Regions from separate parts of the Blautia segnis genome, predicted to be linked through region 1. Evidence: riboswitches for the same ligand, from Rfam matches in the RefSeq annotation. Region 1 holds a riboswitch; each other region holds the start of a gene.

Region 1 (8,151 bases):
CTGCTTCAGATTTGGTAAAAAGAAAAACTGCAAGTTGGAGGTCAGAAAAAATGCTTTGTGAGCAGGTTTTGGGAAAGCTTCATGATTTTGATATAGAAGGAAAAACAGTGGAATATGTAGACATCGAATGGCACGAAGCTTTTAAGAAAATACATAAAAAAACAACGGACAAAGGGACGGAGGTTGGCATCCGCATGGATGATTCCATTCTTTCCCGGGGACTGTATCAGGATGATGTGATCTACGCAGATGATAAAAAAATAATTGCCGTAAATACCCCGCCATGCGAAGTGATCCGCGTGTCCTTCACCCCTGGACATGAGAAAATGGCAGCCAAGGTATGCTATGAGATCGGCAACCGGCATGCGCCTCTTTTCTGGGGAGAGGACGATACTTTTATTACCATTTATAATGAGCCAATGCTTGTGATGCTCCAGAAAATCCACGGTGTTAAGGCCGAAAAAGAGGTGCGAAAGCTTGATTTTGACAAGCGGATTTCTGCAAGCATCCACAACCATCATCACTAAAACAAGTAAAAAAACTGCAGTTATGGAGGTTCTTTATGTCAGAAAAACAGTTTTATCTTTTGCAGGTAAATGACGCCCTGTTTCCCATCGGAGGCTACTCTCATTCCCAGGGACTGGAAACCTATATTCAGCGGGGAATTGTCCATGATGCAGACACGGCGAGAGAATATATTACCCATAAAATAAAATGGAATCTTGCATATACAGAACTTCTGGGAGCCAGACTTGCCTATGAAGCCGCCAGGGAAAATGACCTGTCAGAGCTTCTGGAACTGGAAGAAATTCTGGAAGCCTCCAGGATTCCCATGGAGCAAAGAGAGGCTGCAAGAAAGATGGGCTCCCGTTTTGCCAAAACCATAGAAAAGCTGGGACTTTCCATCAGCGAAACGGGAATTTTCCGGGAATATCTGGACGCGAGAAAGGGAAAAGCGGTGAATCACTGCTGCATTTACGGCGTTTTCTGTGCCCAGATGGAGATTTCCATTGGGGAGGCTCTGGCCCATTATCTGTATGCACAGACCTCTGCAATGGTAACTAATTGCGTGAAGACGATCCCCTTAAGCCAGACCGCGGGACAGCAGCTTTTAAGCGGTTGTTATAAGGAATTTGGCGAGATTCTGGAAGATGTGATGCATAAAAGCAAAGAAGATTTGTGTCTTTCCGCACCAGGTTTTGATATCAGGGGAATCCAGCACGAAAAACTGTATTCCAGGCTATACATGTCATAAGAAGAAAAGAGGAAATCGAGATGTCATATGTAAAAATCGGAGTTGCGGGACCTGTTGGTTCCGGAAAAACAGCACTTATTGAGGCTTTGTCAAGAAAGATGGCAAAGGACTACAGCATTGGTGTGATCACAAACGATATTTATACAAAGGAGGACGCCCAGTTCCTTGCCAAAAACAGCGTTCTTCCAGTGGAGCGCATCATTGGCGTGGAGACAGGCGGCTGTCCCCATACTGCGATCCGTGAGGATGCATCCATGAACCTTGAGGCAGTGGATGAGATGATGGAACGCTTTCCGGACATTGAACTTCTTTTCATAGAAAGCGGCGGAGACAACTTATCTGCAACCTTCAGCCCGGAGCTGGTGGATGCTACCATTTTTGTCATCGACGTGGCAGAAGGGGATAAGATTCCGAGAAAAGGCGGCCCTGGAATTACCCGTTCCGACCTTCTTGTGATCAACAAAATTGACCTTGCCCCCTACGTTGGTGCAAGCCTGGAAGTTATGGAACGAGACTCCAGAAAAATGCGCGGTGACAGACCTTTCCAGTTCACCAACATCCGCGGAGATGAAAATGTGGATAAGGTAGTGGAGTGGATCAAAAAGAACGTACTGTTAGAAGGAATGTAAAGGTATGGATAATAAATTCGGAAAAATTTCCCGTATTCAGGCATGTGCCGCAGTCAGGGACGGCAAAACCATTCTGGAAGATTTATCCTTTACCGCCCCGTACAAGATCATGGTGCCCTTTGAGAAAGAAAACGACGGTATTCAGATCATGCCCCTTTGTGCGTCTGCGGGAATTATGGCAGGGGATTCCCAGGAATTTTCCTATCATGTGAAGGAAGGGGCGAACCTGGAAGTTTTGTCCCAGTCCTTTGAGAAAATCCATAAAATGGACGAGGGATCTGCTTTTCGTACCATTGAAATCCAGGTGGAGCAAAATGCAATCCTGTACTATTATCCCCAGCCTGTGATCCCCTTTTCTGGATCTGCATTTGACAGCACTATGACCATTTGTCTGGAGGATAAAACCTCCCGGCTGTTTTTGCTGGAAGTGATTTCCTGCGGCAGAAACGCTCATGAAGAGCGCTTTCAGTATCGGAGATTTTCCTCCAGGGTGCGGATTTACAGAGGGGAAAAGCTGATCTACCAGGACAATACCTGCTACGAACCGGAAAAAATGCCTATGGAAGGCATTGGAATGTACGAAGGATACACTCATATGGCCAATCTTTTTCTTTCAGAAATATATACTGGACAGGACAGCACAGATAAAGAAATCAATCTGGAATTACAGGAAAAAATCTGGCAGCTTCTTGACGAAGAACCGGACACGGACGGCGGAGTTACCCGTCTGACAACCGGCGACCTGGTCCTTCGAATCTTCGCCCATCGTGCCCAAACTCTCCAGCAGCTGGCCGACAAAATAAAGAAATTATATGAAGCAATTCATTAACGAACCAACAGGGACTGAGTTTTCTGACAAGATCCAAAACTTTGTCCCTGTTGTTTTTTTCTAGCTCCCCTCAAAAAGAAAAATTTATCGCTGTCAGTTTTCCCTTGACATCCTGATCTAAGATAGTTATAGTTCAAAATATTTGAATTATAACTATTCGGAAGAAAGGAAACCAACCATGGATGATACCTTACACTACCTGATTATGGCCAACCAGATGCTTGTCCAGAAAGCTTTGCTGGAACAGCTTAAGGATACCGGACTTACCATCGGGCAGCCCAAGATACTTGACTATTTGAAAGACCATGACGGCAGCAATCAGAAAGAAATCGCAAAAGCCTGCTTTTTGGAAGCTGGATCTCTTACCACTATTTTAAATAAGATGGAAGAGAAAGGGCTGATCGAGCGTCGGATTTTAAACGGCAACAGACGCAGCTTCCATATCTTTATGACAGAAGAGGGAAAGAAGAAACAGCAGCTGGTGTCCCAGGCTTTTGCCAAAATAGAAGAAAAGGCATTGTCCGGTGTTTCTGCCGAAGAATTCCAGCAGTTTTTGGCTGTATATGGAAAAATCTATGCGAATTTACAGGGGGAAAGAAATGAATAAGTTAAAAAGATATCTGTTGTTTCTGATTGGATTGTTTATCAATGCGCTTGGAGTCAGTCTTGTGACAAAAGCAAGCCTTGGAACCTCTCCAATTTCATCCATTCCTTATGTGCTAAGTCTTAAATTTCCGCCCACACTTGGAAATTTCACCATCATCTTCAGTATTCTTCTGATCTTGCTGCAGATCCTGATTCTGAGAAAGAATTTTAAGATAGAAAACATTCTGCAGATTCCGGTATCCATTGCCTTTGGATATTTTATTGACCTTACTATGTATCTGTTTTTCTGGGTAAATCCCGGAAATTATGCAATGAAGCTGGCTGCCCTTCTGGCAGGCTGCATCGTGCTTGGATTTGGCGTATATCTGGAACCACAAAGATCATATTTGATTCTTCCATGACCGTGATCGCAGGAATTCTTTTCTTTATTTTCTGGGGAAAATTAAACGGTGTCCGTGAAGGTACCATTATCGCAGCTCTGCTGGTAGGCTTTATTGCAAGATTATTTGGAAAACATCTGGAATTTATGCGGAAATTTATTATTGACGATATTGAAGAATGCGTTGAGGAAGCATTGAACTGACAATTTGGGGGGAACGATTGATTCCCCTTTGTTTTCAAAAAAATACAATCTGTGAAAAAATTTTTCTGGACAAGATTCCCAATATAAGCTATTCTTATAAGGAAAATTAGATAACATTTGTTGGTTTTGAACCAGCCTTTGTAAGTTCCTGTGCAAATGTCTGCACATGGATTAAAAGGGAAATCGGTGTAATTCCGGTACGATCCCGTCACTGTGATAGGGAGCTGCAGAACATAATCTCACTGGATGGACAGTTGTCAGTCTGGGAAGGGGTTCTGGAGCGAGGATCTTAAGTCAGGAGACCTGCTTATAAATGATTTGATATGATTCTTACGGTAGATAGGAAGCATGGTTTTTTTGTGTGCAATGACATCCGTAATTTCTGCGGGTGTTGTTTTTTTCTGCGCTTTTTTTCGAAAGCGTATCATTCCCCCTGCCTTTTTTTGCGAAAACTGAATCAGATCCGGCGAAAAACCTCCAACATGTAGGAAGGAGAGAAAATGTCAAAAAAACAAATTGGAAAAAGGCTTCTGCAGATTCTGATTGTTCTGATCGGTGTAAGTTTCTTTACATTCGGACTTACTTATCTTTCTCCTGGTGACCCGGCAGAAATCATGCTGACAGAGTGTGGCAACCTGCCTACACCGGAACTTCTGGAACAGACAAGACATGAACTGGGCCTTGACCGACCGTTTCTGGTACAGTACGGCTCCTGGGTAAAAGGAGTTCTGACCGGAGACATGGGAACATCCTATGCATTTAAAGTTCCCGTAACTGAAAAACTGATGAAATGCTTCTGGCCAACCCTTCAGATGTCACTGTTTGCCCTTCTTTTGATGATTTTATTCTCCATACCATGCGGAATCCTCTCCGCGGTGTATCAGAATAAGTGGCCGGATTATCTCATCCGCGGAATTACCTTCTTCGGGGTATCCATTCCAAGCTTCTGGATCGGTCTGATCCTTCTTAGCATCTTCGGAGTACAGCTTCGCTGGGTCAACGTAGCCGGAGGTACTACCGATTTCAAGACCATGATCCTGCCCTCCGTAACCCTGGCTCTTTCCATGTCTGCGAAATACACCAGACAGGTGCGAAACGCAGTGCTGGAGGAATTAAGACAGGACTATGTTATCGGAGCAAGAATGAGAGGAATCAAGGAAAGCGTGATCCTCTGGAGACATGTGCTCCCAAATGCAATGCTCCCAATCGTTACCCTTCTTGGTCTTTCCCTTGGCTCCCTGCTTGGTGGAACTGCAGTTGTTGAGATCATCTACAACTGGCCTGGAATGGGAAGCATGGCGATCAAGGCAATCGCCTGTCGTGACTATCCGATGGTGCAGGCCTATGTACTGATGATCGCGATTATGTATATGGTGATCAACATTATCGTTGACCTTTCCTATACTTATCTGGATCCGAGAATAAAGGAGGTTAAGTAAAGTGAAAAAGCAGAATTTTTTCTTAGCTCATAAACAGTTTACCGTATTCTTTATTCTGGCGCTTGCGGTTGTAGGCGTAGCTGTTTTTGCTCCCTGGATCGCACCAAAGGATCCGCTGGATGCAGTGATGGTGGATTCTCTGAAAGCCCCATGTGCAGAATATCCCCTTGGCGCTGACAAACTGGGACGAGACATTCTTTCCCGTGTGATCTATGGTACCAGAACCTCTCTGGTATCCACCCTGATCCTGGTAGCAACTATTTTTGTTGTAGGTACACTGCTTGGAATTATTGCAGGATACTTCGGCGGCTGGATCGATCAGGTGATCATGCGAATCGCAGATATGATGATCTCTTTCCCTGGAATGATCCTGGCAATCGCAATCGCAGGTATGCTTGGCCCAAGCCTTAGAAACGGAGTCATCGCCATCACAGCCGTAAGCTGGACAAAATATGCCCGTCTGGCAAGAAGTATGGTCCTGAAAGTAAAACGTAATCTGTATGTGGAAGCGGCTGTGGTAAACGGCACCAGTACATTCAAAATTTTGTGGAAGCATATCCTCCCCAACATGCTGACGACTATGACAGTAACAGCAGCGGCAGATATGGGTACCATGATGCTGGAACTTGCATCTCTTTCCTTCCTGGGATTCGGAGCAGTAGCACCGACACCGGAGTGGGGACTGATGCTGAACGAAGGAAGAACTTATATGGCAAAAGCACCGTGGCTGATGATCGCACCGGGTATCGCCATCGTAATCGTAGTAATCATTTTTAACATGCTTGGTGACAGTATCCGAGATATTCTGGATCCGAGACAGGACTGATAAAGGAGAAAAAGTATATGAAAAACAGAATCGCAAAAAAAGTATGTGCAGCAGCACTGGCAGGACTTATGGCAATGGCAATGATCCCGGCTACTTTCGTATTTGCAGATGGAAATACCATGACAATCGGTGTAACAAGCTTTGCTGATACACTGGAACCAACAGAGCAGTATTTCAGCTGGGTAATTTCCCGTTACGGTGTTGGACAGGGACTTACCAAGTTTGACGAGGAAGGAAACATGGTACCATGTCTTGCAACAGAGTGGACCAACAGTGAAGATGGAAAAACATGGACATTTACCATTCGTGAGGGCGTTAAATTCTCAAATGGCAACGATATGACACCAGAGCTTGTAAAAGCATCCCTGGAGCGTACTATGGAAATGTCAAACCGTGTACCGGAGTTCTTTGACATTGACAGCATTGAGGTTGACGGACAGAACATCACATTCAACCTGAACAGAGCAAACGCAAATATGGCAGGATGCCTGGCTGACCCGCTTTTCCTGATCATGGACACAAGCATTGACAACTCCAACATCGCAATGGAAGGCCCGGTCTGCACAGGCCCGTATGCATTCCAGTCCTTTGATCCGTCCGGAGATACAGTTGTTGTACGAAACGAGTATTACTGGGACGGCGAGGTTCCCAATGACAGTGTAACTCTTCGTATTATCGGAGACCAGACAACACGTTCCATGGCACTTCAGTCCGGCGAGATCGATGTTGCTTACAACTTAAAGACAGAGAACGTTTTCGAGTTTGACGGAAACGACAACTACAATATTCAGTCTCTGGAATCTCTTCGTTCTACCTATGCATTTATGAACCAGAACGGAGCACTTGGGGATCTTGCACTTCGTCAGGCAGTTCTCCGCGGACTTGACAAAGAGACCTACACCAGCATTCTTCTTGAGGGCGGCGCAACACCAGGAAAAGCTCCGGTACCGCCAACACTGGACTATGGATATGAGGAACTGAACGATGAGAATGCTTACGATACAGACGGAGCAAAGCAGGTTCTTGCAGATGCCGGATATGAGGATGTAGACGGTGACGGATATGTAGAAGATCCAGACGGAAATAAAGTAGAGCTTACCTTTGTATACTATGACAGTCGTGCAGAGCTTGGCGTATACGCGCAGGCAGCACAGGCAAGCTTAAAAGAAATCGGAATCAACATCAAGCTTGACTGCGTATCCTATGAGACCCTTCTTGACCGTCGTGATTCCTCCCAGTATGACCTTCTGATCTGGAACGTATTGGTTGCAAACACCGGTGACCCGGAAAACTACCTTCGTGAGAACTGGTACAGCACATCTGCAAACAACACTGCAGGATATTCCAATGCAGATGTAGATGCATGGCTGGATGAACTGGCTTCTACTATCGATGCAGAGGCAAGAAAAGAGCTGATCGTGAAGATCCAGCAGGCAATCATGGATGATGCGGCAACTGTATTCTTCGGGTATGAGAATACCTTCCTTATTTCCAAATCTACCGTAGAAGGACTTGTAATGTATCCAATGGATTACTACTGGGTAACTGCTGACATGAAGATTGCGGAGTAATAAAGGAGTCTGTTATATGCTGGAAATTAAAGATCTGGCTGTACAGTATGGAAATCAGGCACCTACCATCGAGCATTTCAACCTTTCCATGAAAAAGGGGGAGATCATCAGCGTGGTAGGTGAGAGTGGAAGTGGAAAAACTACTGTGATCCGTGCCGTTCTGGGAGCACTTTCCGGAGCTGGCAGGGTCACCAGTGGTGACATTCTCTATCATGGAGAATCTCTTCTGAAAAATTCCAAAAGCGACTGGAGAAAGATCCGCGGCAGCAAAATGTCCATGATCTTTCAGGACTGCGGAGGAACCCTGAATCCGATCCGTAAGATCGGCAGCCAATATGTAGAATATATTCGTACACACCAGTCAATGACCAAGAAGGAAGCATGGGACAAAGCTGTTTCCATGCTGACCAAAA
Region 2 (8,151 bases), on a different contig from region 1:
AATGTCAACATCTACTCCAAGCTGGCTCTTCTTAAAGCCGATGAACTGAAGCGGAATGATATCAGAGCCCTGGTGGAGCAGCTGATAGAAGGAATGCTGTCCGTTGGTTCCTGGCTCACCGAAGATAACTGGGCCGGTTACATAGTTTACCGGCTCACTGAAGCGGTTTACGGTTTTACCATTGGACTCCATATCACACTGCTGAAGATGTGCAGGGAAACGGCTTAATGCCTGTGAATATGGAAGAACAGCTGTGGAAGGATATCCCTGAACATTTCTCTCGTAGATGCCGATCAGAGCGTCCAGCATATCCGGGTTCTTCATAAGGTCACGGTTAGTTGCAAGCTGATCCTCAGCTGCAGCACCGTCCAGAAGCTGTGCAAATACCTCCGGTCCGAATGCAAGGGAAAGGATTGCACCGCCTACGGCTGAAACAGAAGAGTAACGTCCGCCGATGTAATCATCCATAAAGATTGCGGTAAGGTAATCCTCACTCTTTGCAAGAGGAGAGGTCTCGCTTGTAACTGCAAGCATATGCTTGGAAGGATTCAGACCTGCCTTAGTCAGGGCATCCTTAACAAATGCTTCGTTAGTCAGAGTCTCAAGAGTTGTACCGGATTTGGATACAACGATAAATAAGGAATGTGCAAGGTCAACAGAAGCAAGAACAGCAGCTGCATCATCAGGATCTACGTTGCTGATGAATCTGGCTTCCATCTTGAATGTGTTGTTTGCCTTAGCCCAGTTCTCAAGTGCAATGTAAAGAGCACGAGGACCAAGGTCACTTCCGCCGATACCGATCTGAACAACAGTGGTGAACTTCTCCCTAGCCTCGTTTGTGATCTCACCGGCATGAACCTTGTTTGCAAAATCAGCAGCCTTCTTCTGCTGTGCAACGTAGAATTCACGCTTGTCTACACCATCTACAACAACCGGATTGCCCAGCTGTCTGCGTGCCAGGTGATGAAGGACCATACGGTTCTCACCTGTATTAATCACAGCTCCATTATATAATTCCTCAAATTTGTCAATCAGCTGTGCCTCGTCAGCAAGCTGTGCAAGAGCGGATAAAACAGTCTCGTCTACTTCCTTGGCTGCATAGTTGTAATTCAGCCCAGCTGCCATTGGTGTACTATAATCAGCTACACGCTTGCCACCCTCTTCACCGGACAGAGCAGCTGCAATGTCCACATGATTCTTAAGACTGCAAAGCTTGTCAAAAGAAGCCAGTGTGTCAAGATTTTTCCATGTTGCCATAATATAATTCCTCCTTTAAATGGTTGAGACAACGTTGTCTCGTCAGAGTCTCATGGCGAAACCCATATCGGCTTTATTATACTGAAAAAAAACAGGAATTTCAATCCATGGTTTAAGATTCGTGAAAAAATAACATTGTTCCGGGAAAATTGATGAGAAATATGAAAAAAAGAACATTAAAGCGTGTTTGAAAAAGGCTTTCTGTAAGATGTACCGGCAAATAAAAGCTCTCCCGGGAAACAATCATTTCCCGGGAGAGTGCTGCAGTTTAAATAAGAAATAGGAAGCTTACTCCTGTGTAATTCCGGTTACTTCATATCCTGCATCTGTGATTACCTGGCGAAGCTTAGCTTCATCTACTTTTTCCGGAGCTGTGAAGACTGTGGTTCCTGCCTCATGGGAGGAAACAACATTTTGTACGCCAAATGCAGCCTCAACGGCTTTGTTTACGTGTGCCTCGCAATGTCCGCACATCATTCCTGTTACGTTAACTGTTACTTTGATCATAGTAGTGTTCTCCTTTTTGCTTGTATTATTAATATTGTTGCTTACAGTATGATTATTAATATTGCTGCTTACATTATGAACCTTAAACAGATTCAGTCGCAGGGCATTGGTTACCACGCAGAAGCTGGAAAGGCTCATGGCAGCGGCACCGAACATTGGGTTCAGGGTCCAGCCGAAGATGGGGATCCATACGCCGGCTGCCAGTGGAATGCCGATTACGTTGTAGAAGAATGCCCAGAAAAGGTTTTCATGGATATTCCGAAGGGTGGCACGGCTAAGACGGATGGCTGCTGGCACATCGGAAAGCTGGCTCTTCATAAGAACCACATCCGCTGCATCAATAGCCACATCGGTACCTGCACCGATGGCAATACCAATGTCAGCACGGGTAAGTGCCGGAGCGTCATTGATTCCGTCCCCAACCATGGCAACCTTGCCTTTTTCCTTCAGGGAGCGGATCACGCTTTCTTTTCCATCAGGAAGAACCCCTGCGATTACCTGATCTACCCCTGCCTGTGCACCGATCGCCCTGGCAGTGCGCTCATTGTCTCCGGTAAGCATAACCACATGAATGCCCATGCTCTGAAGCTCTTTTACAGACTGTGGGCTGTCTGGCTTGATTACGTCTGCTACAGCAATGATTCCAAGAAGCTGGTTATTACGGGCAAAAAGCAGGGGAGTTTTGCCCGCCTCAGCAAGCTTTTCTGCCTGAGACATAAGAGCTTTGGAGACTGGAACCAGTGTGCTGATGTATTTCATGCTTCCGCCAATCAGCTTATCAGAACCAAGTGCGGCAGAAAGTCCGTTTCCGGTAAGGGCCTGGAAATCTGTAACCTCCGGGGCAGTAAGGCCAAGTGCAAAGGCTTTTTCAAGAACGGCCTTTGCAAGAGGATGCTCGCTTTTTTTCTCAAGAGCATAGGCAAGGGTGAGAAGCTCCTTTTCGGTGATGCCTTCTGCTGGGAGAATGTCCGTCACCTCAGGCTGTCCGCTTGTGATGGTTCCGGTTTTGTCAAGGGCAACAATCTGGATCTTTCCAGCCTCCTCAAGAGAAACAGCAGTTTTGAAAAGAATGCCGTTTTTGGCACCCATTCCGTTTCCAACCATAATGGCAACCGGGGTGGCAAGGCCAAGGGCACAGGGGCAGCTGATCACAAGCACGGAGATTCCTCTTGCAAGAGCGTAGCCAAATTCATGTCCGGTAAGCAGCCAGATCATGGTGGTGATAATGGAAATGGTGATAACAGCAGGTACGAAAACACCGGAAACCCGGTCTGCGATTTTGGCAATAGGAGCCTTGGTGGCCGCTGCGTCGCTGACCATTTTGATGATCTGGGAGAGGGTAGTATCTTCCCCTACGCGGGTTGCCTTACATTTGATGAAACCGGACTGGTTTACAGTGGCAGCAGAAATCCGGTCTCCTGCTGCTTTATCTACCGGGATGCTTTCTCCTGTAAGGGCGGCCTCGTTTACTGCACTGGAGCCTTCCAGGATCACGCCGTCAACGGGAATGCTTTCGCCGGGACGTACAACAAACACATCGCCTTTTACCACCTGGTCAATGGGAACGGTGATTTCCTGGCCATTTCGGATGACAACGGCAGTCTTGGGAGCAAGGTTCATTAGACCCTTCAGGGCGTCGGTTGTCTTGCCCTTGGAGCGAGCTTCCAGCATTTTTCCCACTGTGATCAGGGTCAGGATCATGGCAGCGGATTCAAAGTAAAACTCCATCATGTAGTGCATTACAAGCTCAGAATTACCGTCTACCTGTGCACGAGTCATGGCAAACAGTGCATAGACGCTCCACACAAAGGATGCCATGGAGCCAAGTGCTACCAGGGTGTCCATGTTGGGAGAGCGGTGCCACAGGCTCTTAAAGCCGCTGATGAAAAACTTCTGATTGATTACCATGATGATTCCGGCCAGAAGCAGCTGAACAAGTCCCATGGCTACGTGGTTGCCGTCAAACCATGCAGGCAGCGGCCAGCCCCACATCATGTGTCCCATGGAGAAGTACATCAAGACCAGAAGAAATCCTACAGATGCGATGAGACGCTTCTTCAGGATTGGGGTTTCGTGATCCTCCAGGGCCTTCTCCGCATCGGAAAGAGATTCCTTCTGACTGGATTGACTCTTAGAAGAGCAGCCGTACCCGGCTTGCTCTACAGCTGAAATAATGGCTGAGGCTGTGGCGGTGCCTTTAACGCCCATGGAATTGGTAAGCAGGCTCACTGAGCAGGCTGTAACTCCCGGAACCTTGCTGACTGCTTTTTCCACACGGGCACTGCAGGCTGCACAGCTCATGCCGGTGACATTGTATTGTTCCATAATAAAATTCCTCCTTATACGGGATGCGCCTTATCATGCAAGCATGAACGGCTGTTTGACCTTTTGACTCTAACTTGATATCTGCGAATTGCTCCGCAGCAAAGCTGTTCCCGCAATTCTCGAACATTCGGAATTCGCTGATTTACTGCGTAAATCGCTACTTCCTCATGTTCGGCGGGTCCCAAGTTCAAAAGCCTTATCATGCAAGCATGAACGGCTTTTGAACTTGGGACCCTGATATCCGCATTTATTTCATAAGCTTCTGTAGTGTTGCAACAAGCTCATCAATGGTCTCATCCTTACCCTCCCGGATATCTCTTGCCACGCAGGTTCGGATATGGTTGGCAAGAAGCTCTTTATTAAAAGCATTCACAGCGGCATTTACAGCGGCGGACTGGATCAGGATGTCATTGCAGTAGGCATCGTTCTCCAGCATTCCTATAATGCCCCGGATCTGGCCTTCAATACGCTTCAGACGGTTGACCAGCTTTCTTCGCTCCGCTTCGGAACGCAAGGTGTGCTTGGCGCAGCAGGAACAGACCTTCTGTGCAGGTTCCTGGCTGGAAAGGGGTTCAGTATCGGCTGCAGTGTGGCTGCAGCAGGTTTCGGATTTATGATCAGCTGTCATAGGCAGGCTCCTTTCTTATTAAACAAATGATTGGCCGGAAACTGCGAACCGGCGTTTTAACTTTCAAATACCCTTTGGGGGTATCTTGCTTATGCACTTAATATATACCCCCTGAGGGTATTTGTCAAGGGCTTTTTTTGTTTCATTGTGGAGTTACAGCAGGTTAAAATATATCTGTCTGAAAGTCCATTGATATAGATTGTATATTCATAAAATATCCATAATACATTCATAAAAAATACATAAAATTATGGTATCTATTAGATATCCGAGTCGAATATGTATAATGATATAACGCAAAGGTCGCATCATGAACATGATGCATAAAAGAGAATCCGGTGAGAATCCGGAACGATGCCGTCACTGTGTAAGGGAGCTGCTTCAGAGCCCACTGGGTAACCGGGAAGGGGAAGCAGTGTTGAACGAAGTCAGGAGAACTGCCTTGGCGTAGAATTGTGGATCTGCGGTACACAGAACCTTATTCTCATAGCAATATATAGGAATGATACCAGTGTCAAAAGATATTTTGATACTCATATCATTGTAATCCTGTTTGGAGGAAATGTGTTTATGAGGAAAGTGCAGCTGCAGAGTTTGCAGCTGCTTTTTTACAAAGCAGGAATCACAGAAGCTTCCTGCCGTAGAAAAAGCCCTGCCGGGCCGTGTCCTTATACATAATTCAATCCGGAAATACAGGAAAAAAGAGGAAAAAGAAATGAAAAGAAAATCTTTATTAGCACTGCTTCTTGCAGCATCCATGGCAGCAAGCATGACTGCAGCAACAGGAACTGTTGCATTTGCAGAGGAAGCAACAGAGGAGACAACTGACGAAGCAGCAGATGACGCAGACGATGCAGAAGCAGCAGATGACGCTGAGGCAGCAGATGACACTGAGGCAGCAGACGATGCAGAGGCATCTGACGCAGATCAGGAGGCAGCTGATAAAGTTGCAGCACTTATCGATGCAATCTATGTTCAGGAGAGAACAGACGACACAGATGCACAGTGCAAGGAAGCTAAGGAAGCATGGGATGCTCTGACAGACGCTCAGAAAGAGCTGGTAGAGGGAGAAGAAGCAAGCCCGGAATATTTCGGACGCGATACAGGAGATGCTTCCAAGGATGATCCTCGTAACCAGGATGAGATCGGTGAGAACGAGCTTCTTGTGGTAAGCTTTGGTACTTCCTTCAACGACAGCCGTGTTGAGGATATCAAGGGAATCGAGGATGCTCTTGCAGAAGCTTTCCCGGACTGGGCTGTAAGAAGAGCATTTACCGCTCAGATTATCATCAACCATGTACAGGCAAGAGATGATGAGCACATCGACAACATGCAGCAGGCACTTGACCGTGCAGTAGCAAACGGTGTTAAGAATCTGGTTGTTCAGCCTACACACCTTATGCACGGTGCAGAGTACGATGAGATGGTAGAAGCGATCGATGAGTACAAAGATAAATTTGAGTCTGTAGCAATCGCTGAGCCAATGCTTGGTGAGGTTGGATCAGACGCTACTGCTATCAACGAAGACAAGGCTGCTGTTGCACAGGCAGTTACAGATGCAGCTGTAAAGAGCGCAGGATATGACAGCATGGAAGCTGCTGCTGAGGATGGAACCGCATTCGTATTCATGGGACACGGAACCTCTCACACAGCAAATGTTACATACAACCAGATGCAGACACAGATGGAGAAGCTTGGATTTACAAACGCATTCATCGGTACTGTAGAGGGTGAGCCGGAAGATACCGCTTGCGATGTTGTAATCGACAAAGTAAAAGATGCAGGCTTCAAGAAGGTTGTTCTTCGTCCGCTTATGGTTGTTGCAGGTGACCATGCAAACAACGATATGGCTGGTGATGATGAGGATTCCTGGAAGAGCATGTTCGAGGCTTCCGGAGATTTCGATGAGATCGATTGCCAGATCGAAGGACTTGGAAGAATTGATGCAGTTGAGCAGCTTTATGTAGAGCATATTCAGGCAGCAATTGATTCTATTGCAAAATAATCTGTTGATGTTTTATCTTTAATTCATCAAAAAGTAAGGAGAAAAGTTATTATGAAACGTTCATTAGTCATTTTATTATCAGCAGTAAGTATTTCCACCATGACAGCAGGAAGCGTTGCGCCTGTTTGGGCTGAAGCGGCACAGACAGAAGCTGCCAAAGCAGAGGACGCCGCAGAAGCTGAGCTTGAAGACGGCGTATACGGTGTGGAGTTTGACACAGACAGCGGCATGTTCCATGTAAATGAGGCATGCAATGGAAGAGCAGTTCTTACAGTGAAGGATGGCAAAATGACCGTTCATATTACACTTGTCTCCAAGAATATCGTAAATCTTTTCCTTGGAACAGCTGAGGACGCACAGAAGGATGGAGCTGAACTGATCCAGCCTACTACAGATACTGTTACCTACAGTGACGGAATGTCAGAGGAGGTTTACGGCTTCAATGTTCCGGTTGAGAAGCTGGACGAAGAGTTTGACCTTGCCATCCTTGGCAAAAAGGGTAAATGGTATGATCATAAGGTCAGCGTAAAAGATGCAAAAGAGCAGACTGAGGAAGAGAAAAACGCAGTAGTGATCGGTGAGGATGACAGCGAGACAGCAGATGCTGAAGCAAAAGAAGCAGAGGATTCCAAAAACTGATTTTCACAGCTAACAAGTAAACCCTTACAATATTTCTTATAAAAAGACAGGCCCCGGGCAATATCATTTCTGTTAAATGATATTGATTCCGGGAAGCCTGTCTTTTTATATATCTGTTTTAATTTTCTTTTCCCTCTCCTGCAAAGTATTCCTTTGTCAGTCTTACAACTGTTCCGGAGAGCAGGAATAATGCAATCAGGTTGGGGATTGCCATAAGACCGTTAAAGGTTTCGGCAATATTCCACATCAGTCCAAGATTTGCAGTGGCACCAAGGATAGCAACCAGAGCATAGACAACCATAAATGGTTTGATTACTTTTTCGGAAAACAGGAATTCGATACAGCGTGCACCGTAAAGGCCCCATCCAAGTGCTGTGGAAAAAGCGAAGCAGCACATTGCAACTGCAGTGAAAATGGATACCCAGTTTCCATATGTAGAAGTAAATCCAAGGATGGTCAGCTCAGCACCTGCGGCTTCTCCGTAAGTGATGGGAACGCCGCTGCACAGAATAACAAGTGCGGTCAGAGTACAGATGACGATGGTATCTGTAAATACTTCAAAAATTCCGAACATACCTTGCTTTACCGGCTTCTTGGTATCTGCACATGCATGTGCAATGGATCCGGTACCAAGACCGGCTTCATTGGAAAAGATACCACGGGAAACACCCTTTTTTATACTAAGGAACATGCTTCCGATAATACCGCCGGTTACAGCGGAGGGCTGGAAAGCTCCCTTAAAAATAGAAACAAATACGGACGGAATATTCTGGATGTTCAGAAGAATTAC
Region 3 (8,151 bases), on a different contig from region 1:
GACAGCCAATGTTCTTTTCCTCTACAAGCTTTACCAGCAGCTGCGCAATCTGATTCTGTATGGAGACATCCAGCGCCCCTGTTGCCTCATCACAGATCAGAAGCTTGGGCTGAATGGAAATCGCACGGGCAATTGCCACTCTCTGCAGCTGACCGCCGGAAAGCTCATGAGGATAGCGGCTGACGAATTCTTCTGGAAGTCCAACCTCCTGAAGCAGTCTGCCCACTTCTTTCAGACCTTCTGCTTTGCTGATCCCATCGAAGTTCCGCCTGGCTTCCATAAGATAGGTTCCCACCTTCATTCTTGGACTAAATGAACTTAAAGGATCCTGGAATACCATCTGGATATTGCGGCGAAAACGCCTTTTCTCGCCGCCTTTCAATCCGATATAATCTTTTCCCTCCAGCAAAACCTTTCCATCGGAAGTCGGAGTGATCCCGGCGATCATTCTGGCCAGGGTACTTTTCCCGCAGCCGCTCTCTCCTACGATTCCCAGGCATTCGCCCTTCTGAAGGGAAAAACTAACATGATTTACTGCATACAGTTTTTCTTTTTTTACCGGAAATGTTTTGTTCAGATCCATCACTTCCAGAAGAATCTCATTACTTTGCAAATCGTTTTCCCTCCAGCCTTGGCACTGCTGCCAAAAGACTTCTGGTGTATTCATGCTTCGGATGGAAAATCACATCATCCCGCTTTCCGAACTCCACCAGTTTTCCCTGACACATAACTCCAATCTTATCTGAAATGTAGGAAGCAACTCCCATGTTGTGGGTTACAAGAATGATCGCTGCCTGATACTGCTCACGAAGCTTTTTCATTTCTCTTACAACCTCTGCCTGGATCGTTACATCCAAAGCAGAAGTGGGCTCATCTGCAAGCAGCAGCTTGGGCCTTGCAGTCATTGACATGGCAATTCCCACGCGCTGCTTCATTCCGCCAGAAAGCTCAAAGGGATAAGAGCTAAGCACACGTTCCGGATCTGTCAGATGCATCTTTGTCAGCATCTTTTTCTCCAGTCCGCGGCACTCCTCCTTCGGCATTTTGCGATGAACCAGAATTGACTCCCGATACTGAGAATCCACGATACGGATAGGATCCAGGGAAGCTCCAACATCCTGGAAAATCATTGCAATTTCCGTTCCACGGATTTTCTGTAGGGAGCGTTCATCCAATTCCAGAATGTTTTTTCCCTGAAATAAAATCTTTCCGTCTGTTACCTTGCCTCCAGGAGGCAGGATTCCCAGAATCGCGCGAATTAAAGTTGTTTTTCCGCTGCCGCTTTCACCTACAATGCTGACAATCTCCTTCTCTCCGATGGAAAGGGAAACATCGTCTACAGCGGCCTTTTGCCCCTGGTAGCTGATCGTACAGTTCTCAATGTTCAGAATATCCATAATTATTCAGCAAGTGTCCACTTATTTGTTACAAGATAATAGTCAATCGGGAATACAGTTACATTCTCGATTTTGCTGTTTACCAGAGTTACATTCTCATTTGCATACATCCAGATTGCCGGAGCGTCATCAGCAAGAACTTGCTGTGCTTCTACGAATGCGCTTACACGGTCTTCCTGGGTAAATGCAGCATCCAGCTTGTCCAGAACTGCCTGGAACTCATCGCTGTGATATCCGCTGTAGTTGTCGCTTCCGCCATCAGACCAGCGGTTCATCAGATATTTCTGTCCGTCACCAGCATTTACAGTCTGCCAGTTCGGGGATACCAGCATATCAAAATCACCAGCTGCACGCTTGTCGCTTACGTTCTCAAGCATCTCGATCTGAACGTCTACACCGATCTGTTTCCACATATCCTGCAGAGTCTCGCTGACTGCAGTGGAGGAACCGTTGGAAATAGAAATTGTAAGGGAAAGATTCTCTCCGTCCTTATCTACGATTCCATCTCCGTCTGTATCGCTGTATCCAGCTGCCTCAAGGCACTCTTTTGCTTTATCAAGGTCATAGGTCTGTGCAGTTACTTTGTCAGAATCATAACCAACAGACGGCGGGAATGCAGTTCCGATTGGAGAAGAATATCCGTTTCCTGCAACCTGTGCAACAACGTCACGGTCTACTGCATAGGATAATGCAAGACGAAGGTTCTTATCGGAAAGAGGATTTCCTTCGCGGCAGTTTAACTCGAAGTCGTTCTCTCTGGTACCGGTTACTTTTACGATGTTGATATCATCATTGTTCTCAACACGGCTGAGGGAAGTAGCATCCGGTCCCTGTGCAAGGTCGATATCTCCGGAAAGCATTGCATCTGCCTTTGTATCGCTTCCGATATTCTTTACAGTGATGCTCTTGATCTCCGGTGCTCCGTCCCAGTAATTCTCGTTTGCAACAAGCTCGATTTTCTCCTCAGATACATACTCAGATACTGCGTACGGACCTGTGCAGATCGGCATTGTGTCATAGTTGCTGGTGTCAGCAGTGGTGTCAACGATAACAGTCATAGGCTCTGTAAGCTGTGCTACAAATGCGCTGTACTCTCCGTCAGTTGTAAATACTACATATTCTCCGTCAACATCGATGCTTGCGATTTTAAGGTCTCCTCCACGGGAGTTGTTGTCGATAGATCTCTGAATGGAATCTTTTACGATTTCAGGTGTTAACTCTGTACCATTGCTGAATTTTACGCCCTGGCGAATATGGAAACGATAGGTTGTGTCATCTGTCTGCTCCCACTCATCTGCTAACTGTCCAACAATCTCCATGTTCTCGTTTACAGTTACAAGTGTCTCACCAACACCGCAGCGGGTAAGGTTCCATCCGCACCAGTCTGTTGCCGGATCCATACCTTCAATGTAAGTGAAAAGTGCCAGATTGATGTGGCTGTCGTTGTCAGCAGCAAATGTTGTAACACCGCTTCCCATTACGCTGCAAGCCATAACTCCTGCAAATAATAAAGACATTAACCGTTTTTTCATTTTGTTTTTTCTCCTCCTGTTGTTATGTGCATGTTTACTTTATCTATGTTCATCCTTCCAACCTCTGGGGCGGAAAGTAAACATCATTATTTTTTTCCTTTGGGATTCATCAGATCCTGAATACAGTCTCCCAATAAGTTGAATATAATAACATTTATCAAAATTACCATTCCCGGTGCCATAAGCATCCAGGGCGCTGAATACATATAATCTTTTCCTTCTGAAAGCATGTAGCCCCATTCCGGCGTAGGCGGCTGGGAGCCAAGTCCTAACAGGGAAAGTCCTGCAATCGTCAGAAGCTTGCTTCCAATATCCTGGGTGATATTTACCAGAAGGGAAGGCATAACATTTGGGATAATGTAGCCTGTCATAATGCGGAAATTGTTGGCTCCGCCCAGTCTGGCCTGTTCTATGTAGGTATTGTTCTTTATGGAAAGAACCAGGGAACGGCTGATTCTCGCGTAATAAGTCCATCCAGTGAGGGTCATTGCAAGGATCAGATTGGGAAGTCCTGTTCCCAGGAAGCTAACCAGTGCAATTGTGAAAATTGATCCTGGAAAAGCCATGAGCATATCGGAAAGACGCATCAACACTGCATCAAACGCGCCGCCCCAGAAACCGGCTGCTGTTCCCACCAGAATTCCCACAACTGAAATAATCGCAGTCACTGCAAAGGCAATCAGAAGAGAAGTTTTTCCTCCATAGAGGATTCTAGAAAAAATATCTCTTCCCATCTGGTCTGTTCCCAGAAGATACTGTTTGCAAGGTGCTTTCAATAAATCGGTATAGTGTGTTTCAAGAGGATCGTATGGAGCAAATTTCCCGGCAAACAACGCAAACAATAGGAAAATCACTGCAAATGCTGCCGAAATTCCAAAACGGATCCATATTTTTTTCTTACTCTTCATGCTGTACGGCTCCTCTCCTGATTCTTGGATCAAGCCACTGATATGAAATGTCCACCAAAAGATTTACCAGAACGTAAATGCATCCCATCCACATAACATATCCCTGGATCAGCTGATAATCTCTTCCGGAAATAGCAGCCACAGCCGCACTTCCAATTCCATTCCAGCTGAAAACCGTTTCCACGATCATGGTTCCTCCAAGCAGGCCGCCGAAGGACATTCCCAGCATGGTTACTACTGTAAGCAAGGAGTTGGGAAGCACATGGAAAAAGATGGTGCGGAATCTTCCCACGCCTCTGGCCTGACAGCCATTGATGTATTCTTCGTTCATCTGCTCTACCATTACCGCCCGGATTCGCCTTATATAATATGCGCTCATGCTTAATGATAAGGTGATGGCTGGCATGATCAGGCTTTTGAAGGAATCTGATCCGCCAACCGGAAGCCAGTGCAGATTGACTGCCAGCAGATAGATCAGCATCATACCGCCCCAGAAGCTTGGCAGTGAAATTCCAAGGAAGGACATAAACCGGATAATATAATCTGCTGCCTTATCCTTATACACTGCTGATAAAATTCCCAGCGGAAAAGAAATCAGAAGCATCAGAATAAAAGAAGCAACTGCCAGCTTAATGGTATTGGGAAGCTTTCTTCCAAGCACCTGGGAGACCGGCTGTGCATACTTTACCGACATTCCGAAATCACCGTGTAAAGCTCCCTTCAGCCAGCTTATATACTGTTCGCCGAAGGATTTGTTTAATCCATATTTTTCTTCAATCTTTGCAATTACTTCTCTGTCATGACCAGCACCCATGGATTCCGCCAGCTGCTCTGCCGGATTGGATGGCAGAATATATGTAAGTCCAAAGGTCATAATGGAAAGTCCAAACAGGATAATTACAAGTGAAACTAGTCGCTTACAAATTTCTTTTTTCACTTTTTCAGCCTTTCTGTGCTACAATGCAAAAGCTCATTGGCAGCGGACTGCCAGAAACTTCTACCTGTATTTTGCGAAATCCCAGGTCTACCAGTTTACCAAAATCCCATGCCGGGCGGTCAACCTGGCTCATGGGCAGTTTTTTCGCAATTTCTTCCATAATATGGAAATCTACATTTTCTTTGTTATGGCGTGCGTGACAGCCCTGATCCTCTTCGTCACCGTACAGCTTCTGAAATTCCTGGTACATCTTTTCATATTTCTCGCTGAAATAATGGCGGTAGTAATTTCCATCTTCCAGAATCAGAATTCCGCCTTTTTTCAGAACCCGGCTTACTTCCTCATAGGCTTTATCCGCATGCTCCAGATTCCAGAATACATTTCTTGACACCACTGCATCGAAGCTGTTGTCCGGAAATTCCAGATTCTGTACATCCATCTGCTTAAGATCCGCCTTCAGATTTTCCGCATCCAGATTTTTTCTGACTTCTTCCAGCATTTTGGGGCTGTAGTCCACGGCAGTTACCTGATATCCCATAGACGCTAACAAGGTGGTAAAAAATCCGGCACCGCAGCCATCGTCCAGTACCGTGCACCCTTCTTCCAGAGAATTGCGGAAAATATTTTCCCAGTGCTTTCCCGGTTCTGTCTTTCGCTCTTCCATACTGGCATCAGAAAATCCGCCAGCTCTCATGTCCCAGTATGTCTGAATATCCTTCAGTAATTCAGCCATTTACCTTTGTCCTCTCTGTTTTTTCAATAATAAAAGCCGCTGAAGACACAGCGGCTTAACGGCATAATATTTCTATTACACGCAACCTCTATACTGTGACTCGCAGCAAAAGTTCTTCATTCCGGCCGGTATTCTGGCTCCAGCGTCATCATACTGCTTTCCCTTCCCGATTACTCAGTGGATATAAAAGCATACTCGACTGTTACAGCTACGGCATAGCACAGGATTCTCACCTGTTTCCCGTTTACTCCGCCGCGTTTTACAAAAACGTGGCAGGCACCAAAATGGTTTCTTTATTAAATTTTTATACTAAAATCATGCAAACTGAGTTTAATATAATATTTTGCATTTGTCAATGAAATTGGCAGAATCCGCGATTATTTTACTAAACAACCACTTCCAAAATTCGTTTCCCCTCATAACTGATTTCCCGGATTCCGGTCTTTTTAGACTTATTAAAATTAAAGCTCAGCAAATATCCTTTTTCCATCTTATAAAATTCCAAATATTCAAAAAGCTGCTGCTCTCCACGGGTATTATATTCGTTTCCCCTCCAGATTTTCAATTCAATTATAAAGCGTTTTCCCTTATAATCAACGATTACATCCGTCCTTCTGCTATCCCTGGTTCTGGCCTCAATATAATAATTTCCCGTTCCATTTATAATAGGTTTTAAATAAAGTAAGAAAAGTTTTCTTCCATTTTCCTCTATAAATTTTTGATCGTTTTCTGCATATATTTCTTCATAATGCTCACAAAATTTTTCCATCACCAGATCCATCTGAAGCATTCCGGACACAATAAATCGATTACGTTCTATCCCGGCATCCTTATACAATTCACTGTTAATCGCCATTTCCGCCAAAAACAAATCATATAATTGTGTTTCAAAAATTCGATTGGATACTGCAGTAAGCCCATTCCTATCTTTTAAAAATCCAAAAGTCACTCCCAGATTAACTAATGGATTTTCAATCTTAAATGGGAAACTTACTCCGCCAAACAAAATACTTTGGAGCATTTCCTTCAATTTCGGATAATCTGACAGCTTTTTCACCATATCGTCAAATAGTGTGTTCTTTTCTCCCAACAGCATCTTCACCGCCGTAAGAAGCCCATCCTTACTCCAGCCTTCCTTCTTAGTAGGAAAAAGCTCACTTCCCGAAACTCTTTCATCCACTAGCTGACAAAGCCGTGACACCAGATATGGATAACCGGAAGTATAATTGTACAAAAATTCACTTACCTGCTCTATATCCATTCCAGTTTTAAAATCACTCTCATATTCCAGCAGCATAGCTCTAATATCCTGGATGGAAAAGTCCATACTTATATCAAAATCTACTGCAATATTCCATGGACTGTTATATTTTGACTCTTCTTCAGGATGTATTTTCACCTTCAAAGTCTTTATATCATATACGCCTGCCAAAACAACCGACTGGAAAGTCTGATCTTTTCCCTGCTGCATACGAAGATACTTTTCGCGAAGAAGCCCAAGAAATGATAAAAAGATCTGATTATCTGAGCTTTTGTCCACCTCATCGATCATAAGGATCACTGGCTGACCGCACGCTTTACACAGGGAACTGATCTTTGCTCCCAACGAGCGCAAGGGAAATTTTTCCAAAATAGGCTGATACCATTCTTCTACTATTTTCTCATCCGCATTTTGTTCTTTCAAACAATCGCCTATATCCAGCATAAGACCTTCTGCCAGACTGGAAAGTGACTGAAAATATTCATCCGCAGATTCAAAGCTCAGACTCAATACAATATAATTCTCCCTTAATCTTTTTTCAAGCAAATAGAGTGTGGTTGTTTTTCCATATTGTCTTGCACGATTTATGGTAAAATACTGCCCGTTTTCAATGTATTCACTGATAATCCGGTCAATTCTGCCACTGATATCTACCATATAATTCTTTTCCGGAATACATGTTCCTGTAGTGCAAAACCTTTTCTTCATACAAACACCTCCTCCATCTGTCATTTATAAAAAAGTATACCCAATTTTATTCCTGTCCGCAATCCGCCAATTAAATTACCTCGATCTGGCAGGCCTTCATGGCTTCCAGTGCTCTCTCGTGGCTTTCCGGGGTTACTCCTGCGCAGCAGAGGGAATCTACAATAATCGGCACCTCTGGAAGAAATGCTTTGAGCAGCATGGCATTGGAGATGACGCAGATGTCGGTGCAAAGTCCCACCAGTGTAATGCTGTCGATGGCTTCTGATTTATTGAACTCCTTCAGAACTTTTCCAAGAGTTTCACTGCCGAAAGTAGGCTTGTCAATGGGACCGGACTCCAGAAGTTCCGCGATCTCCTCGCGGATTTCCCAGCCATAGGTTCCCCGGATGCAATGCTCCACCGGGAGCTTTCTGCCCTCCTGGGTCTGCAGGTAATCTCCGCCATGTGTATCCCTTGTAGCCAGAACAAGTCCATTAAAATTCTTCACTCTGTCTACCACATTGGGCACAATTGCTTCCGCCTCTGGCGTGCCAAGCGCCCCGTCTATAAAATCATTCTGCATATCGATCACAACTAAAATATCCATGCTGTTCCCCCTTTGTGTTTTTCACGCCCTGATAAATTCATCATAATTTTTTCGAAAACATACTTTTTCTTACTATATCACCTTATCCG
Region 4 (8,151 bases), on a different contig from region 1:
GTAGCGTTTGACCCCCGCATTACAGACGTGCTTTCCACAAAGGGAAGCTTGTAAAAGGAGTATTTTTACATGGAAAATTTAAAAAGCAAACTGTCCTGGTCTGATTTCAAGCTGAACAGTGACGGCATGGTTCCGGTCATTGTCCAGGATTACAAGACAGACCAGGTTCTGATGCTTGCCTATATGAATGAAGAGGCCTATCTTACCACTTTGAAACTGGGAAAAATGACCTACTGGAGCCGCAGCCGAAACGAGCTGTGGACCAAAGGACTTACCTCCGGCCATGTTCAGTACGTGAAATCATTGACTATTGACTGTGATAATGATACAATCTTGGCAAAAGTGGAGCAGGTAGGTGCTGCGTGTCATACTGGAAACAGGACATGTTTTTTTACCCCGCTGCTCTAAAAAAGTAAGCCAAAGGTAAAACTATCATATGAACAAACAAATGAAAAACACCCTGACCAAGGTTCTGATCTTCTTCGTGCTTCTTGTGGGCGCATACTGTCTGTGGTGCCATTTTCTTACAGACAATGTGATCTGGACAAAGCTGAAAGTAAACGGCATTGCCATCCAGGGAATGACCGAAGAGGAAGCCATCATCGCCATTACAGAGGATTTCCAGAAAAATTATCAGGACAAGCAGATGACGGTCACTCTGAACGGACAGGAATTTCAGGTGTCCATTTATCCGGCGCTGAGCATAGATGCGAAAGCCGTTGTGGCAAGTGCCTATTCCCTTGGACATGGTTCCTGGATTACCCATGGTACAGACCGCATCCAGCTTATGAACAGCAAGACGAAGGAGGAGCTGACCCTTCTTCCTACTATACGCAATCAGGATGACCTAGATGAGGTGCTGAATACAGCCGGGATTCAGAACGGTTCTACTACCATTCAGACCTCCTGTGAGCTCACAGATACCAGTCTTGTGATTACGAAAGGCGTTACCGGAATTGGACCGGATCTGGACGCTCTGAAAAAAGAGATTCTAAGTGCCATTTCCCGGGAAGATTACGAGACCGTGATTGAATGTCCGACTATGGAAACTCTGCCGGAAGCTTTTGACATGGAAGCTTATTATGAGCAGGTACATACAGAGGCCACAGATGCTTCTCTCGGAGAAAACAACGAGATCATTCCTGCTGTGACGGGCATTTCCTTTGATGTGGAAGCCGCACAGAACCGGCTTGACCGGGCAAGAGAGGGACTGGTAATCACCATTCCGCTTGAAATCACTCTGCCAGAGGTTTCCACGGAGGAAATTGAGGCTCTGCCTTATCTGAACCTCCTTGGAACCTATACCACTTACGGCGGCGGTACCAAGAACCGGATCACCAATCTGAAGCTTGCAGTAGAAGCATGCGATGGGGTGGAACTGCAGCCGGGACAGACTTTTTCCTACAATGATACCTTAGGTCCCAGAACAGAAGAGCGGGGCTATAAGGAAGCGACGGTAATCGTAGGCGGCGAGCACGCCCAGGATATCGGCGGCGGAATCTGCCAGGTGTCCACCACCTTGTTTATGGCGTGCCTGCAGGCGGATCTTTCCATCGTAGAACGCCATAACCATGCAGCGCGTATTGACTATGTGGATGACGGACTGGATGCAGCAGTTGTTTACGGAAGCCAGGATTTCCGCTTCCAGAACAATACCTCTTATCCCATTAAGATTTCCGCAGTCTATGACGAAGCAGAAGAGTCTGTGACCGTATCCATTTACGGTACAAAGGAGAACAACAATACTGTAGAGATCACCACCGAACACTCCGATCCCAACACCTGCAAAACCTACCGCAGCGTGTATGATGAGGCGGGAAACCTGCTCCGCACAGAAGAGGTTGGGTATAGTCAGTATAAACAGTAAAGCGATGTTGCGTATTTCCCGCACAATAATTTAAAATATATGTTAAATTGTAGTTACTGGGCACGGAGTGAACAGTAACAAATTGTAGGCTGTCAGGTAGAAAGTGCCTTGGCAGCCTATTGATTTCAGTATAATAGTCTGCTATAATGAAATGAATTGAATAAATCCGTTTTCAGTGCCTTTGCAGAAAAAAGAATCTGCTGGCTAAGAGGGAATCAGGTGCAAATCCTGAGCGATCCGGTCACTGTAAACAGGGAATGAAATCCGAAGATGCCATTGGCAATGCGTTGCTGAGAAGGCTGGATTTCGTATTGATCTGTAAGTCAGGAAACCTGCTGAATTCGTTAATGAAAGCTTCCGAGGAAAGCACTTCATTCTCATGTAGCATATATTTCGACTATGGGATATATTGATTTCTGGTGCCTGTTCCCTTATGGGAGCGGGCATTTTTTTGCATTAGAAGAGTTTTCTGGAATTTTCCGAATACTCTGAGGCAGTCTTTGATTTATTCAGGCAACAATACCAGAAGATAACCATAAAAGAATCGAGGGAGAAAAATGAAAAGAAATTCAAAACGCTTTCTGGCACTGTTTCTTTCTGTGGCAATGACCGTCACTCCGGCTGCCCTTACACAGGCAGAAAGTGAGAGTACAGGCGTACAGGTTACGGTAACTCCGGCGGAAGAAGCTGTTGTGACAGAAGCTCCGAAAGAGGAGACTGCTCCTGCACAGGAAGAGAAGGCAGAAACAACTGCTCCGGAAGAGACCACGGCACCTACAGAGACTCCGGAGCAGACAGAAACTGCTGAGGTTTCTGTTACAGAAGCGCCAGCACAGACAGAGGATGCCAAAGAAGAGACTGCTGCTCAGCCAGCAGAAGACGCAGCTGTAACAGAAGCTCCGGCTGCAGAAGAAGCTTCCGGCAATGGGATTGCCACTTATACCATGCCAGAGGATTTAAAAGAAGACGGCTCAAACATGACCATTGATAAAGCAGATGATACTGCTTACAAAATGTTCAAAATTGCAAGCTCCTCTGCAGAATTAAAGGGTGATAAAATTAAAATAACCCTGACTTCTAACGGAAAGAACTACAATAAGATTTACCTTGGACATAAAGAAGATGCTGCATCTGTGATGGATGCCAATGCAATCGCAGGAACAGAAACAGAAACCGGATATACCTTCGTTTTCGAAATTGATGCAAAGGCAGAAGCTCAGACCATTTATCTGGTTCCCCATTCTGTAAAAAATAATGCATGGTATACGACCCAGGATCTGAAGCTAAACGTTCCAGGAATGAAAGCCCCGGAACCAACTGCCACACCAGAACCAACCGCAACTCCGGAGCCTACCGCAACTCCAGAGCCTACCGCCACACCAATTCCAACCGAGACTCCGGCAGCCTCTGACAACGAGATCAAGGACGCTGGCATCAAGCTGGTAAAAGAAGACGGCAACGAATTTGCCATGTTCGTGATCACTGGTTCTACTGTAAAATTAGAGGGCGACAAATACATCGTAACCCTTTCCACAGAGAAGCAGAACTATGACATGATTTACTTCGGAAGTTCCAGCGATGCAGATAAAGAGACAAAAGCTGTCCACGGCGTAGAGAATGCAGCAGGCGGCTATACATACACTTTCGAAGTTCCTGCAAGCAAGGAGACACAGACTGTTTCTGTAGTACCTCATTCCAAGAAGAGCCAGCACTGGTATGAAAAAGGAATCCTTACCATTACAATCCCGGCAGTTCCCGGATACGGTGAGCAGCCAGAGGTAACTCCGGTGCCAACACAGACCCCGCAGCCAAGTGAAGCTCCGAGTCCAAGCGAGGCTCCGCAGCCAAGTGAGACCCCGGCTCCAAGCGAAACTCCGGCTCCAACATCTACACCGGAGCCAACTAAGGTTCCATCCGGTGCATGTGAGAACGGAATCTACAATGTGGATGTAACTTCCAGCTCCTCCATGTTCCGAGTAGTAGGCTGTACCCTTACCTCCAAAAACGGAAAGATGACAGCAGTTCTTACCTTAAGCGGCACAGGCTATGATTACCTCTTTGCAGGAACCGGTGAGCAGGCAGCAAAAGCAGATTCCTCCAAATGGATTCCATACACTGTAAATGCTGATGGTAAATATACTTATGAAATTCCGGTGGAATCTCTTGATCAGGGACTTTCAATTGCTGCATTTTCTCACAAAAGACAGACCTGGTATGACAGAACCCTGACCTTTGAGTCAGCTACCTTAAATAAGATCGGTGATATCAAGGATGACACTCAGAAACCAGACACAACTCCGGCACCGACTGCGACACCATCCGTTGAACTGACAGGTACTCCTACACCAACTCCAACAGCAGCTGTTACCGCTACACCAACACCAAATCCGGAACCGGATAAGGAGTCCAAATATGACTCTGATCTTAGCGGAGGAACCTCCTCTGTAAACAGCTCCACCACACTGGCAGACGGAACCTACACACCAGACAGCTTCTCCTGGTCCGGCGGTACCGGTAAGGTAAGTATTTCCTGTAATAAGATTACTGTAACCGGCGGAAAAGCCTATGCAACAATTGTATTCAGCAGTGAATATTACGGATATGTAAAGGCAAACGGCAACACCTATTACGGATCCTGCGGAGGCGGTACCTCCACCTTCACCATTCCGATTGCATTAAACCAGAACAATACCATCATCGGTATGACCACCAGAATGTCTCAGGCTCATGAGATTACTTACACCATTTATGCTGCATTAAAGGGTGCAAGCGATCCGAAAAAAACAGACAAGGAAAATCCGGCAGATGAGAACAGTATGCTTTCCACAGGAAACAAGAAGCTGGATGAAAGTGCACCGGAGATCACAGGGCTTGAGTACAAGAATGAAACCAAGCTTGAGCATGCAAAATATTTTAAACTGTATAACTATGCAAAAGGCATCACCCTGTTTGAGGTTGACATGACCGCAGACACTGCAAGAAAACCGGAAACTGCAGATTCTAAGGAAGCTGCAGCGGCAGAAGATAAAGATGCATCCGCTTCTGAGAAGCTTTACACAGGCAATGTTATCAAATACCTGATCGTGCCGGAAGGCGCAGTGATCCCTGCAGGTCTTGATAAAGACGTAATCCTGATCCAAAAACCGGTTGAAAGCGTTTACGTTGCATCTGAGGGTGCGCTTAACATCCTGGATGAGCTTGGTCTTACTGACAAGATTACCAGCCTTGGCCTGGAAAAAGACGAGGTAACCTCTGACAGCCTCACTGCAGCATTAGAGGATGGCTCTGTATCCTTCGCAGGCAAATACGATGACACCGACTATAAAGAGCTTGTTAAGAGCCAGTGCAATCTTGCCATCCTTCCATCCGATATCCTTCCTGCAGAAGAAACAGAAACAGAAGAAAAGCTGGAAACACTGAAGGATATGGCAGCGAAGTATGCAACCCTGAAGATTCCGTTTATTATTGACCGCTCTGCAGACGAAGAGAATGAGGATGCAAAAGCAGAATGGACAAAAGCATACCAGGCAATTTTCACTGAAACAGATGAAGAGGCATAAACCGCAGGAGAAAACTATGTACGATAAAAAGCTGAAATACCGGATTCTTGGCATTTTTGCAGCAGCTGTGATGACTTTTACAGCAGTAACTCCTGTATGGGCAGAAGAAAATACGGAAGTAGCTGAAACGGATGCTTCCGTGGACACTTCCTCTGACCATACAGCACCAGAGCTTCCGGGACTTACTTACCAGTCCACCATGGAGCTGTCCTTTGCAGAATGCTTTGATGTGTATTACTATAATGATGGCTATAAGCTTCTGGATGTCCATGATAATGCACAGTACCTTGTAGTACCGGAAGGAATGGAGGCACCGGATGGTCTGGATGACAGCATTCAGGTTCTCCAGCAGCCATTGGATACGATCTACATGGCAGCTACTTCCCCAATGGCATTGTTTGATGCCATCGGCGCGGTAGCTTCCATCAAATTATCCGGACTGGACGCATCCGGCTGGTACATCCAGTCAGCAGCAGATGCCATCAATAATGGCGACATGACTTTCGCAGGTAAATATGATGAGCCGGATTACGAGCTTCTGGTAGGAGATGACTGTGATCTTGCAGTTGAGTCCACCATGATCCTCCACGCACCAAAGGTACAGGAGATGATCGAAACCCTTGGAATTCCGGTATTTATCGACCGTTCCAGCTATGAAAGCCAGCCCCTTGGCCGTACGGAGTGGATCAAGCTTTACGGAGCTATGATGAACAAGGAAGAGGAAGCAGCCGCTTTCTTTGACAGTCAGGCGCAGATCATTGAGAAATTAAAGGATTTCACCAACACAGAGAAAACCGTGGCATTTTTCTATATCAACACCAGCGGTTCCCCGGTTGTCCGAAATCCCAAAGATTACATTTCCAGCATGATCGACATTTCAGGCGGGCGAAATGCATTTGCAGACCTTCAGGATGACAGCGGCAAAACCTCTGTTTCCATCACAATGGAAGAGTTTTACAACACTGCTGTGGATGCAGATTATCTGATCTACAATACCAGCATTGATGCCTCTGTAAAGAGCCTTGACGACCTTCTGGCTAAGGACAGTCTTCTGGCTGATTTCAAGGCAGTAAAGGATGGAAATGTATGGATCACCGATAATTCCATGTATCAGCATACGGATACCATCGGCGAGCTGATCAATGATTTTAACCTGATGCTCACAGGCGGCAGCGAGGAGGATATGACCTTCCTGCACAAATTGAACTGATTTTTAAGCGGACTTCTGTAAAGTGGTCCGCTTTCCCATAATAAAACACAAATGGAGTAAACCTAGAATGAGTAAACAACCTGGTGGAACCAGCTTCCACATGGAAAATTTCAAAAGAAGATCCCGCTACGCCCTGGTGTTTATTCTTTTGATCCTGGCATTTTGCGTGATCACCGTGCTGAATATCAATACCGGTAATGTCCATATTTCCCTGTCAGAAATCGCAGATATTCTTTTAAAAAAAGTGACAGATACAAAAGAGTACAGCATTATCTGGAAAATCCGTCTGCCCAGAATCCTGATGGCAGCTATTTTGGGCGGCGCTTTATCCTTATCCGGTTTTTTGCTGCAGACCTTTTTCGAAAACCCAATTGCCGGACCATTTGTACTTGGCATTTCCTCCGGTGCAAAAATGGTAGTAGCTCTTACCATGATTTATTATCTTGGAAGAGCAGCAAATGTTACTTCTTATACCCTGATCATTGCAGCCTTTATCGGTTCTTTAATTTCAATTGGATTTATCCTTTTGATTTCAAAAAGGATCAAGCATATGGCTACCCTTCTGGTTGCCGGAATTATGATCGGCTATATTTGCTCTGCAGTGACAGACTTTGTAGTTACCTTTGCAGATGATTCCGATATTGTTAATCTCCACGGCTGGTCTCAGGGAAGCTTTTCCGGTATGAGCTGGAGCAACGTATATATTTCCTTTGTGGTAATCGGAATTACCTTGATTCTGACCTTCCTTCTGTCAAAGCCCATAGGTGCTTATCAGCTTGGAGAGGCATACGCCCAAAGCATGGGAGTAAATATCCGCTTCTTCCGTGTTGCCCTGATCCTGCTTTCCAGCATTTTGTCTGCAACCGTAACTGCTTTTGCCGGACCGATTTCCTTTGTTGGAATCGCAGTTCCCTTCCTGATGAAAAGAAGCTTTAACACATCAAGACCACTTATTATTATCCCGGGAACCTTTCTTGGAGGAGCTGTTTTCTGTATGATGTGTGACCTGATCGCCAGAATGGCATTTGCACCGCTAGAGCTGAATATCAGTACTGTCACCTCCATATTTGGTGCACCGGTAGTTATTTTTATGATGCTGCGTAAAAAGAGAGGAAACTAAAGATGGAAAATTACTATTTTAAAATGGACCATCTGTCCGTAGGATACAACAAAAAAGCACTGATCCACGATATCTGTATTGGCATCAAAAAAGGAGAAATTGTGACTTTGATCGGACCAAATGGCTCCGGTAAATCTACAATTTTGAAAAGTATCACCCGTCAGCTGCAGATTATTGGCGGAAAGGTTTACTTTGACGACCAGAATCTCACCTCCTTTTCTTTTAGGGATCTTTCCACCCGTATGGCGGTGGTTCTCACAGAGCGTATGAAGCCGGAGCTGATGACCTGCCATGATATTGTGGCAACAGGACGCTATCCTTATACAGGACGGCTTGGTCTTCTTACAAGAGAGGATGAGGAAAAAGTAGAAGAGGCCATGCGTGCAGTACATGC

Evidence for each region. A riboswitch is a leader RNA that binds a small molecule or an ion and turns the genes downstream of it on or off. The one in region 1 is predicted to bind cobalamin.
Region 2: another riboswitch for cobalamin. It lies ahead of H8S54_RS14240 (sirohydrochlorin cobaltochelatase); the one in region 1 lies ahead of nikB (nickel ABC transporter permease).
Region 3: another riboswitch for cobalamin. It lies ahead of H8S54_RS03745 (class I SAM-dependent methyltransferase); the one in region 1 lies ahead of nikB (nickel ABC transporter permease).
Region 4: another riboswitch for cobalamin. It lies ahead of H8S54_RS08530 (hypothetical protein); the one in region 1 lies ahead of nikB (nickel ABC transporter permease).

Annotation. Positions count from the first base shown of each region.
Region 1 is NZ_JACOOT010000003.1:197,309-205,459, forward strand. It holds gene H8S54_RS01630 (AmiS/UreI family transporter) at 1-18, shown strand, start outside; gene H8S54_RS01635 (urease accessory protein UreE) at 51-527, shown strand; gene H8S54_RS01640 (urease accessory protein UreF) at 563-1,255, shown strand; gene ureG (urease accessory protein UreG) at 1,276-1,884, shown strand; gene H8S54_RS01650 (urease accessory protein UreD) at 1,889-2,713, shown strand; gene H8S54_RS01655 (MarR family winged helix-turn-helix transcriptional regulator) at 2,892-3,320, shown strand; gene H8S54_RS01660 (YczE/YyaS/YitT family protein) at 3,313-3,720, shown strand; gene H8S54_RS18510 (hypothetical protein) at 3,717-3,902, shown strand; cobalamin riboswitch at 4,028-4,227, shown strand; gene nikB (nickel ABC transporter permease) at 4,403-5,341, shown strand; gene nikC (nickel transporter permease) at 5,343-6,167, shown strand; gene H8S54_RS01675 (ABC transporter substrate-binding protein) at 6,185-7,738, shown strand; gene H8S54_RS01680 (ABC transporter ATP-binding protein) at 7,755-8,151, shown strand, end outside.
Region 2 is NZ_JACOOT010000033.1:99,723-107,873, forward strand. It holds gene H8S54_RS14225 (glucose-6-phosphate isomerase) at 1-1,257, opposite strand, end outside; gene H8S54_RS14230 (heavy metal translocating P-type ATPase) at 1,546-4,089, opposite strand; gene H8S54_RS14235 (metal-sensing transcriptional repressor) at 4,337-4,717, opposite strand; cobalamin riboswitch at 5,001-5,176, shown strand; gene H8S54_RS14240 (sirohydrochlorin cobaltochelatase) at 5,433-6,722, shown strand; gene H8S54_RS14245 (hypothetical protein) at 6,774-7,361, shown strand; gene H8S54_RS14250 (alanine/glycine:cation symporter family protein) at 7,480-8,151, opposite strand, start outside.
Region 3 is NZ_JACOOT010000009.1:67,877-76,027, forward strand. It holds gene H8S54_RS03720 (ABC transporter ATP-binding protein) at 1-613, opposite strand, end outside; gene H8S54_RS03725 (ABC transporter ATP-binding protein) at 603-1,397, opposite strand; gene H8S54_RS03730 (ABC transporter substrate-binding protein) at 1,400-2,929, opposite strand; gene H8S54_RS03735 (ABC transporter permease) at 3,016-3,837, opposite strand; gene nikB (nickel ABC transporter permease) at 3,827-4,774, opposite strand; gene H8S54_RS03745 (class I SAM-dependent methyltransferase) at 4,779-5,507, opposite strand; cobalamin riboswitch at 5,614-5,806, opposite strand; gene H8S54_RS03750 (AAA-like domain-containing protein) at 5,893-7,476, opposite strand; gene H8S54_RS03755 (cysteine hydrolase family protein) at 7,547-8,062, opposite strand.
Region 4 is NZ_JACOOT010000019.1:70,662-78,812, reverse strand. It holds gene hisB (imidazoleglycerol-phosphate dehydratase HisB) at 1-54, shown strand, start outside; partial or broken gene hisI (phosphoribosyl-AMP cyclohydrolase) at 91-405, shown strand; gene H8S54_RS08535 (VanW family protein) at 437-1,867, shown strand; cobalamin riboswitch at 2,024-2,221, shown strand; gene H8S54_RS08530 (hypothetical protein) at 2,425-5,427, shown strand; gene H8S54_RS08525 (ABC transporter substrate-binding protein) at 5,444-6,637, shown strand; gene H8S54_RS08520 (FecCD family ABC transporter permease) at 6,705-7,757, shown strand; gene H8S54_RS08515 (ABC transporter ATP-binding protein) at 7,760-8,151, shown strand, end outside.